DNA from 3 places in the Microbulbifer discodermiae genome. Region 3 is predicted to be linked to each of the others. Evidence: predicted binding sites of a transcription regulator. Region 3 holds the regulator's gene; each other region holds the start of a gene.
The links. The regulator LexA, encoded in region 3, represses DNA repair genes until DNA is damaged. The targets are predictions, from matches to a motif close to ACTGTNTNTANANACAGT.

Region 1 (3,259 bases), on a different contig from region 3:
GTGGCGGACCAGACGCCACTCTTCGTTACTCGCCTTCTATTTGGAGCAACCAAACCGCTCTCCTCGTGCCTCGATTGGCACTTTTTATGTCACAACGGGACCTAGCAGGTTGTTGAAAAAGGCATCCTGCCTGTTTCAAAACACGAAAAGCGAAAAATGTGATTTTCACTTTTCTTCCAAAATCAACGACTTAGGCGTCGTCGATTTTGCCGGAACATCCATATTCCGGTACCAGGCTGTCGAAATTCTGCGAATTTCGACAGCCTGCTAGGCAGGGGCCATGCTTTTCAGGGCCAGCCGGATCAGCGTGGCGCTGTCGGCATCCGGCGCCTGCTTATTGGCGCGTGCGACCATTTTGGCCGCGTCGACGGGCTTGTAGCCCAGCGCGGTCAGGGCGATCTCCGCCTCACTGGCGCTATCGACCCGGACCCTTTCTGTGCTGGCCACAGCGATATTGTCGCCATCGCCGGGTTGGGGCGCCAGCTTGTCGCGCAGCTCGATGATAAGGCGCTCGGCGGTTTTCCTGCCCACACCCGGCAGCTTCACCAGCGCGGCTACATTGTCCTCCGCCACACAGCGGGACAGGGAGGCGGCGTCGAGGCCGGAGAGAATCGCCAGCGCCATTTTTGGCCCGACACCGTTGACTTTGATCAGTGTGCGAAAGAGTTGGCGGTCCGCCTCGTGAATAAAACCGTAGAGTTGTTGTGCGGTCTCGGAAACTGCCAGGTGTGTGTACAGTTGCACCCTCTGCCCCAGCGGTGGCAGCTCGAATATGGTGGTCATGGGCGCGAGCAGTTCGTAACCCACACCCTGCACGTCCAGCAGCAACAGGGGCGGCTGCACCACCGCCAGGCTGCCATTCAGTCTTCCTATCATCTTATTGTCCGTTTTCCGTCAAGAGACACTCAGGCGGCCGCGGCGAAACCGGCTTGTACTGCCGGTAGCGGTTTGCACCAGTGTCTGTATGGTGTGCAGATGGCACAGGGCCACAGCGAGGGCATCCGCCGCATCTTCCTGCGGGCTGGCAGGCAGCTGCAGCAGGGTTTTGACCATATGCTGCACCTGCAGCTTGTCCGCCGCGCCACTGCCGACCACCGCCTGCTTGACCTTGCGCGCTTCGTATTCCGCCACCTCCAGGTCCGCCTGGGCGGCGGCAACGATGGCTGCGCCGCGGGCCTGCCCAAGTTTCAGCGCCGAAGCGGCGCTCTTGGACATGAATACGTTTTCGATTGCCACCTGGGTGGGCCGATACTGGTCGGCGATCTGGCTCACGGCATCAAAAATAAGTTTGAGGCGCTCCGGCAGGGCCGCATCCGGGATGCGAATCACACCGCTGGCGACATAGCGGGCCTTGCCCCGCCCAACATCAATCAGGCCGTAGCCGGTCTTGCGCGAGCCGGGATCTATTCCCAGAATCCGAGTCACCGCAGACTATCCCCTGTACATTTATACAAATAGTGGGCCCGAGTGTCCCAAGGCAAAGCAATACCGTCAAGGCAATTGTGCACAACTGCGGGACACGGGCACTACCCCGACAGGGACGGCAGGGGGGAGAGGAAGCAGCCGGTATCAGGCCAGCTGTGCCATCACCTCGTCGGGGATATCGGCGTTAGTGTAGACATTCTGCACATCGTCCAGGTCTTCCAGCATATCCACCAGCGCCAGCACCTTCTCGGCACCTTCCCGGTCCAGTGGCACTGTAGTGGAGGGGACCATGGCGATTTCGGCTCCGGCGGGGGTAAAACCAGCCTCTGTCAGCGCATCCTTGACCGACAAATAGTCCTGGAATTCGGTGGTGACCTCGACACTGTTGTCGTCGTTGGCAACTATGTCGTCGGCGCCCGCCTCCAGGGCGGCTTCCATCAGGGCATCCTCATCGACGCCCGGCTGGTAGTAAATCTGCCCCTTGCGGGAAAAGAGATAGGCCACCGAACCATCGGTGCCCAGGTTGCCGCCGCGTTTGCTGAAGGCATGGCGCACTTCCGCCACGGTGCGCTTGCGGTTGTCGGTCAGGCACTCCACCAGTACCGCCACGCCACCGACGCCATACCCCTCATAGGTGACCGCCTCATAGTTTTCACCATCGCTGTTGCCAGCGCCGCGGGCTATGGCTTTGTCGATGGTATCGCGTTTCATATTGGCGCCCAGCGCCTTGTCGATAGTGGCCCGCAGAGCCGGATTGTCATCCGGGTTGGCACCGGCTTTGGCGGCTACCGTCAGTTCGCGAATAATCTTGGTGAAAACCTTGCCCCGCTTGGCGTCCTGGGCCGCCTTGCGGTGCTTGATGTTGGCCCATTTACTGTGTCCCGCCATCTCTATCTCTCCGCTCTATCGCCTTTGCCACCGAAACCGGCCGGGGTATCTAACTGATCTGCTTTTCCTGCTGGCGCAGGCGGATATTCAGCTCGCGCAGCTGCTTCGCGTCCACCGCACCGGGGGCATCGGTCATGACACAGGCGGCACTCTGGGTTTTGGGGAAGGCGATCACGTCGCGAATGGAGTCGCTGCCGGTCATCAGCATCACCAGGCGATCGAGGCCAAAAGCCAGGCCGCCGTGGGGCGGTGCACCATATTTGAGCGCGTCCAGCAGGAAACCGAATTTTTCCCTCTGCTCCCCCGCGTCTACCCCGAGAATACGGAACACCGTTTGCTGCATGACCTGATCGTGGATACGGATGGAGCCCCCCCCCAATTCGGTGCCGTTGAGCACCATATCGTAAGCCCGGGACAGTGCCGCGAGCGGATTTTGCTCCAGCGCCTCCGGTGCACAGGACGGCGCCGTGAAGGGGTGGTGCAGCGAGGTGAGACTGCCGTCGTCGGCCTCTTCGAACATGGGGAAGTCCACCACCCACAGCGGCGCCCAGTCACAGGTGTACAGGTTCAGGTCCGCGCCCAGTTTGCAGCGCAATGCACCCAGCGCCTCGGCAACTATCCTGCCCTTGTCGGCGCCGAAAAAAATCAGGTCGCCGTTTTCCGCCGCCATCCGCTCGACAATCGCCGCACGGGTCCGGTTGGGCAGGAACTTGACGATGGGCGACTGCAGGCCATTCTCCAGGTCGGACTTGTCATTGACCTTGATATAAGCCAGGCCTTTGGCGCCGTAGATGCCGACAAACTTGCCGTAGTCGTCGATCTGCTTGCGGGTCAGCTTGTGGTTGCCCCCCGGCACTTTCAGCGCGGCGACACGCCCTTTGGGATCGTTGGCCGGGCCGGAGAACACCTTGAAGTCCACCTCCCGCATCAAGTCCTTGATTTCCAC
Region 2 (3,259 bases), on a different contig from region 3:
AAGAGCACGGCTATGAGCTTACCGGCCACAGCCTGGTGCTGTATGTAAAGGAAAAGAACGGTAAGAGCTGAACCGGCGCCCCCAGGGCGTCAGGCCCGGGTCAGCATTTCCCCGGCGTGAGCCAGCGACTGTTCGGTGGCCTCGCCGCCCAGCATGCGCGCCACTTCAGCGCGGCGCTCGCCATCCCCCAGTTCCCGCAGCGACACCAGAGCCGCTTTTCCGCTGCTGTGCTTTTCCACCAGGTAGTGGCGGTGTGCCCGCGCGGCCACCTGGGCCAGGTGCGTCACGCAGATGACCTGGCCGCTGCGGTCGTTGCGGGATTCGCCCAGTTGGCGCAGCAGGCGGCCGACCACATCCCCGGTGGCACCGCCGATACCCACATCCACCTCGTCAAATACCAGGGTGGGGGTGCGGGAGGTCTGGGCGGTGACGACCTGAATGGCCAGGCTTACCCGCGACAGTTCGCCACCGGAAGCGATTTTGCCCAGGGGTCGGGAGGGCTGGCCCGGGTTGGTGGCAATCAGAATTTCCACTTCTTCCAGGCCGGTGGCAGCGGGTTTTTCCAGGGGCTGCAGGGCCAGCTCCACCCGCGCGTGGGGCATGGCGAGGTCCGCCAGCTGGCGGTTGACCGCTTGCGCCAGGGATTCTGCCGCTTTGGTTCTCAGGGCGCTCAGCCTGGTGGCCGTGTCGCGGTAGTGCCGCTCCAAGTTGGCGCAGGTCTCTGCCAGCTTGTCCAGGGCATCCGGGGTTCCCATCTCATCCAGTTCCGCCTGCAGCTGCTGTTGCAGTCCCAACAGCTCATCCGGCTGCACCCGATGCTTGCGCGCCGCCTGATAGATGGCGCTCAGGCGCTCCTCGACTTCGGCGAGACGCTCCGGGTCCATCTCGAAGCGGTCGATATGGCGGGAGAGGCTGCTACTGGCTTCATCCACCTGGATGCGGGCACCGTCGAGCATCTGCGCCACTTCGGCCAGTGCCGCCGGCTGTTCCGGCATGGCCGACAACAGCTGTAGCGCGCGGTGGAGCTGTTCGGCGATATCCCCTTCACCCCCGTTCAGCAGGGCGGCCAGCTGATAGCTGCCGTTGAGGATCTGGCCGGCGTTGGCCAGCTGGCGCTGTTCACTTTCCAGTTGTGCTATCTCCTCCCCCTGCAGATCCAGTTGCTGCAGTTCCTCCAGTTGATATCGCAGCAATTGGCGCCGGGCCTCGGTTTCCTCGGCGCTGTCGGCGAGGCTGCGGTAGCGCTGGTAGTGGTCCCGCCAGCTTTTGTAGCGGCTGCGGGTCTCGGCTGTCAGCTCCTGGGCCTGGGCGAATTCGTCCAGCAGGCGGCGGTGGGTATCCCTTTTCAGCAGCGATTGATGCTCGTGCTGGCTGTGGATATCGATCAGCTGCTCGCCGAGGGCGCGCAGTTGCAGCAATGTCACCGGCTGTCCATTGATATAGGCGCGCGAGCGCCCGTCGGCGCCGATGGTGCGGCGCAGAATGACCTCGCTGCCGGTATCCAGTTCCTGTTCTTCAAGCCAGGCGGACGCCTCGGGGTGGCCGCTGATGTCGAAGGTTGCGTGGATATCCGCCCTGGGGGCGCCGGCGCGCACCAGCTCCGCACTGCCGCGGTCGCCCAGCGCCAGGCCAAGGGCGTCCAGGGTGATGGACTTGCCCGCTCCCGTCTCACCGGTCAGGGCACTTGTGCCCGGGCCGAATTCCAGCTCCAGCTGGTCCACTAGGGTGAATTGGCTGATCGACAGGTGCAGCAACATAGAAACGGCTTCCCGTGGCTCTTGTTATCGTGAGCGGGCGGGGCGCCAGAACTGGGATAATCGCGCCGATCCGGCATCTCCGCCCCGCCGCCGACTAGTGGCTGTTTATACAGTATTTGTTCTGCCCCCGCCACCTTGGCGGCGCAGTGCCAAACAGCGCCAAAATACCCCTTGAAGATTGCGGATAAGGCCCCATATTGCACAGCAACGCCCACACTGGGGCAGATTTCCATGTAACTGACAATCCACGCGACGGAGACAGCAGTGGCCAGAGAGCGCAGCGAAGAAGACCAGATCGAACAGGGGGCGGCGGATACAGAGTCGCTTGGCGCGGACACAGATACGGCGGAGGAGAGTGTGGCTGCCGACCTCGAGGAGCCTACGGAGGAGGCGCAGCACCAGGCCGAGGAGGCCCTGCACGCGGCTTCGGAAAGTCCCGAGGCACTGCAGGAGGAGATCATCGGCCTGCGCGAACAGCTGGCTATACAGAAAGACCTGGCCATAAGGGCGCAGGCGGAGGCGCAGAATGCCCGCCGCCGCGCACAGCAGGATGTGGAAAAGGCGCACAAGTTCGCGGTCGAGCGACTGCTGCAGGATCTGTTGCCGGTGGTGGACAACCTGGAGCGAGCGCTCACCAGCATCGATGTGGACGACGAGGCCAACAAGGCGGTGGTGGAGGGTATCGAACTCACCCACAAGTCCTTTTTGGACACCCTGAACAAGTTTTCGGTGGAGGTGGTGGACCCGGTGGGGGAGCCTTTCGACCCGGAGTTGCACCAGGCCATGACCCAGATACCCAATGGTGATGTAGAGCCAAACACGGTGCTGGAGGTGTTCCAAAAGGGGTATCGGCTCAACGGTCGCCTGGTGCGTCCGGCTTTGGTGGTGGTCAGCAAGGCGCCCTAGGCGAATCTGCGGTGCGGCCTTGATTTTTACCGGCCGGCACCAATATAGCTGACATCAGAGGATTTATTCGCGCACGGCAGACAGAACAGAAGCGGCGGTGTGCATCAAACGAGGATTGTACAAATGGGAAAAATTATCGGCATCGACCTGGGCACCACCAACAGCTGTGTAGCGGTATTGGATGGCGACAAGGCGCGCGTGATCGAGAATGCTGAGGGCGATCGCACAACCCCCTCCATCGTCGCCTTTACCGACGACAACGAGATACTGGTGGGTCAGTCCGCCAAGCGCCAGGCGGTCACCAACCCCCAGAATACCCTGTTCGCGGTCAAGCGTCTGATCGGCCGCAAATTCAAGGACGATGTGGTGCAGAAAGACATCACCATGGTGCCCTACAAGATTGTCGAAGCCGACAACGGCGATGCCTGGGTAGAGGCGAAAGGTGACAAGAAGGCGCCGCCCCAGGTCTCCGCCGAAGTTCTGAAGAAGATGAAAAAGACCGCCGAGGACTTTCTCGGTGAAAAGGTGGATGCCGCGGTGATCACCGTGCCGGCCTACTTTAACGACTCCCAGCGCCAGGCCACCAAGGATGCCGG
Region 3 (3,259 bases):
GCCGACCCGGTAGAGGCTCTCCAGCAGCCCCTCCAGGTGCAGCGGCTGTTCCAGTGCGGCGCGGCGGTCCAGCTCATCCGCCAAGGTTGTGGTGAAAGGCGTGAGAAACCGCTCAAAAACCGCCTGAATCAATTCCTTTTTGGAACCGAAATGATAATTGACCGCCGCGAGGTTTACCCCCGCAGTGCTGGTAATGGTGCGCAGAGAAGTCTCGGTAAAGCCTCTTTCGGCGAACAACACTTCTGCCGCATCCAGAATTCGGGTAACGGTGTCCGGCTGGCTCATGAAATTCAAACCACCAATTAAAACAGTTGTTCGGTTCTGATGCAGATTAGCATAACCCGCCCACCCTGTGGCCACTAGCGGCGCCGGGCAGTAATATCAACACCCGCAGCCTGCTGTCCCGAACAGGGATGTTCGGGTCGCGAATCGAGTATGTAACTGCTTGATTTGTAGTGGAGGGCTTGCGGACCTGCGTCGCAAACCAGGGTTGCGGAAAGCCAGGGAGGGTCTTTTCAACAAGCTGTTAGGGGCAGTCGGGATAGAAAGAGCCTCACAGGAAGCCAGGACAGGAACAGGGGCTCTGAAGGCTGGACAGGTGCACTACCAGAACCTGCCATCACCGGGCCTGAAACCGTGCACGCAAATGGCAGCATGCAATATCCGCCGAGGTCACAAACCAACTGGAGCTGCCGCTATAACATCCGTGGCTTTTCGGACAAATTCCGCCCTCAGCTGGCGGCCCGCCGCCAACCAATGGATCGCTGGCACTTGGTGGGGAACTGCTATTCCCGCTCGCGAATATAATGGAGAATCAGCTCCGCGGCCTCATCCACTGTATCCACAGTTCTGAACAGATCCAGGTCAGTGGCATCGATGCAGTGGCGCTCCAGCACCGTGTCCACCAGCCAGTCCCGCAGTCCCGACCAGTAACTTTTACCTACCAGCACAATCGGAAAGCGCCGCACCTTCTGCGTCTGTACCAGGGTCAATGCCTCGAACAGCTCATCCAGAGTTCCATAACCCCCGGGCATGCCGACAAAGCCAACGGCGTGTTTAACAAACATAAATTTACGTACAAAAAAGTAGCGAAAATTCAGGCTGATATCCTGATAGGGGTTTGGTAACTGTTCAAACGGCAGTTCAATATTCAAACCGATAGACTTGCCCTTCTGGGGGTAGGCGCCGCGATTACACGCTTCCATCAAACCCGGCCCACCACCGGTAATCACCGGTACTCCCTCCGCGGCCAGCAATTCTCCCAACCTGACAGCCTGTTGGTACTCAGCACTATCCTCGGTAAATCTCGCCCCACCGAAAACAGTCACGGCGCCGTTCAGAGCAATCAGCCGCTCGATCCCGTCCACCAGTTCCGATTGGATGCGCAGAACGCGCCACGCTTCGGGCATTTTCGCATCAAGCATTGTTATAGTTCCTTTCTTGTCGCGCAATTAAACGCAAATTTTACAACCTGTCCCGTTCCACTTTAGCAGCAGTTAGCCGTCGGGCGCCAAACATTGCGCAGCAGGCAAATCTGTATATAATCACAGCAACTGTATATAAATACAGAAACACGACAGGTGATCACATGACCAACCTCACTGCCCGTCAGGCGCAAGTACTGGAATTGATCAAGTCCTATCTGGACGAGACCGGATACCCCCCAACCCGCGCTGAAATCGCCCAGGAACTGGGTTTTCGCTCCCCCAATGCGGCGGAGGAGCACCTCAAAGCGTTGGCGCGCAAGGGGGCTATCGAGATGGTGGCCGGTGCTTCGCGCGGAATCCGCATTCCCGACTACCAGCCAGGCTTGCCGGTTGTGGGCCGGGTGGCAGCCGGCAATCCCATTCTGGCGGAGGAGAACATCGAGGATTACTGCGAATTGCCTTCAGACTTTTTCCACCCCCCGGCGGACTATCTGCTGCGGGTCCACGGCATGAGTATGCGCGGCGCGGGGATTTTGGACGGCGATCTGCTGGCGGTGCAGCGCACTGACCAGGTACGCAATGGCCAGATAGTGGTGGCGCGCATTGAGGACGAGGTGACCGTCAAGCGATTTCGGCGCAAAGGCAATCAGGCAATGGTCCAGCTACTGCCGGAGAACGAGGATTTTGACGTGATCCAGGTGGACATGCGGGACAAAAATTTTGCCATCGAAGGGTTGGCTGTAGGCGTGATACGACAGAGCCCCTGAGCTTTACAAGTGGAGGCGGCCTGTCCGCCCACCCTTGCCTTGCGCTCCCTAGCCGGGATGCCGTACTGACGGGTATTGTTCACCCTCAATGGATGGTGTGGTTGACCGGCTCCACTTCCTCTTCATCGATAAAGTCCACATCCGAATCGCCGATATTCTGCACCGCCTCGATACCCGCTTCCAGCATTGCGCGCGCAATGATGATTTTGTGCTCGCGCAAAAAGTGCAGACTCTCCTCCGAAAAGTGAATGCGCACCAGCGGGTCCTCCCTGTGGCCGGCGCGGCGCAGCGCTATATCGCCATTGGCCAGCTCAATGATTTCAAACGTTTCGGAGGACATGCAATTCTCCCCTTTTGACACGGCATCTTGTGGGGCAGTGTAACATACGGGGGGGCAGTCGTTCACGACAGATCCGTGTAAAGACTCTGGGGATGGAAAGCGGACGGCGGAGTTACCACTCCTCGGTATGGGCCCGGTGCCTCTGTACCAGCTCTTGCAACGCCAGGTGCCAGGCCCGCAACCTAACGTCGTTCAGTGATTCGGGATTGGCCGTCGCACGATTACCGGTGGAAATAAGATCAACACCCACCTGCGCCCCGGCGTTAGCCTTCCCCGGGCGCCACAGCAACCGCCAGCAGGCCAACAGCTGGGACAACCAGCTGCAGGGATCCTCCTCCAGGGCGATAAGCTCAGCCACTTCCCCACTGGCTTTAGCGCTGGCTTGCAGGCGCTGCTGCAGCTCTGCGGCGGATTGAGGCTCCAGGCCCAGCTGCAATTGAAACGACAGCTCTGCCAGATAAGCCAGGTATGCCCTCCACAGCTGCATCAGTGCCGCCTCCCGCAGTGCCGCGGCCTGCAACCCCTGGGCCGGCCGCCCCGCCAACAGCAGCTCGCTCTTGCGCAGCGCCGAGGTTACAGTGCCGGTATAGGGATTGCTCATCCGGAACGGGAGGCCGATTTCCTCTTGGCCGCCGGCTTGCGCTTTGCCGCCGGACTCTTGCTACCGGCCTCCGCCTGCCACCGGCCGTCGCGATAAAAAGCTCGCCAGCCCGTCGCCTTGCCGT

Region 1: a site for LexA is predicted at 1,438-1,455, ahead of ruvC (crossover junction endodeoxyribonuclease RuvC). Genes of this name have one in related genera too.
Region 2: a site for LexA is predicted at 1,854-1,871, ahead of recN (DNA repair protein RecN). Genes of this name have one in related genera too.

The regions. Positions count from the first base shown of each region.
Region 1 is NZ_JBFLAB010000007.1:75,657-78,915, reverse strand. Features, by position in the region: gene ruvA (Holliday junction branch migration protein RuvA) at 268-876, opposite strand; gene ruvC (crossover junction endodeoxyribonuclease RuvC) at 895-1,425, opposite strand; gene AB1S50_RS04275 (YebC/PmpR family DNA-binding transcriptional regulator) at 1,570-2,313, opposite strand; gene aspS (aspartate--tRNA ligase) at 2,363-3,259, opposite strand, start outside.
Region 2 is NZ_JBFLAB010000049.1:10,879-14,137, forward strand. Features, by position in the region: gene fur (ferric iron uptake transcriptional regulator) at 1-71, shown strand, start outside; gene recN (DNA repair protein RecN) at 90-1,757, opposite strand; gene grpE (nucleotide exchange factor GrpE) at 2,022-2,663, shown strand; gene dnaK (molecular chaperone DnaK) at 2,787-3,259, shown strand, end outside.
Region 3 is NZ_JBFLAB010000004.1:26,493-29,751, forward strand. Features, by position in the region: gene AB1S50_RS02165 (TetR/AcrR family transcriptional regulator) at 1-285, opposite strand, end outside; gene AB1S50_RS02170 (LOG family protein) at 786-1,424, opposite strand; gene lexA (transcriptional repressor LexA) at 1,589-2,194, shown strand; gene AB1S50_RS02180 (hypothetical protein) at 2,280-2,534, opposite strand; gene AB1S50_RS02185 (DUF6586 family protein) at 2,647-3,135, opposite strand; gene topA (type I DNA topoisomerase) at 3,132-3,259, opposite strand, start outside.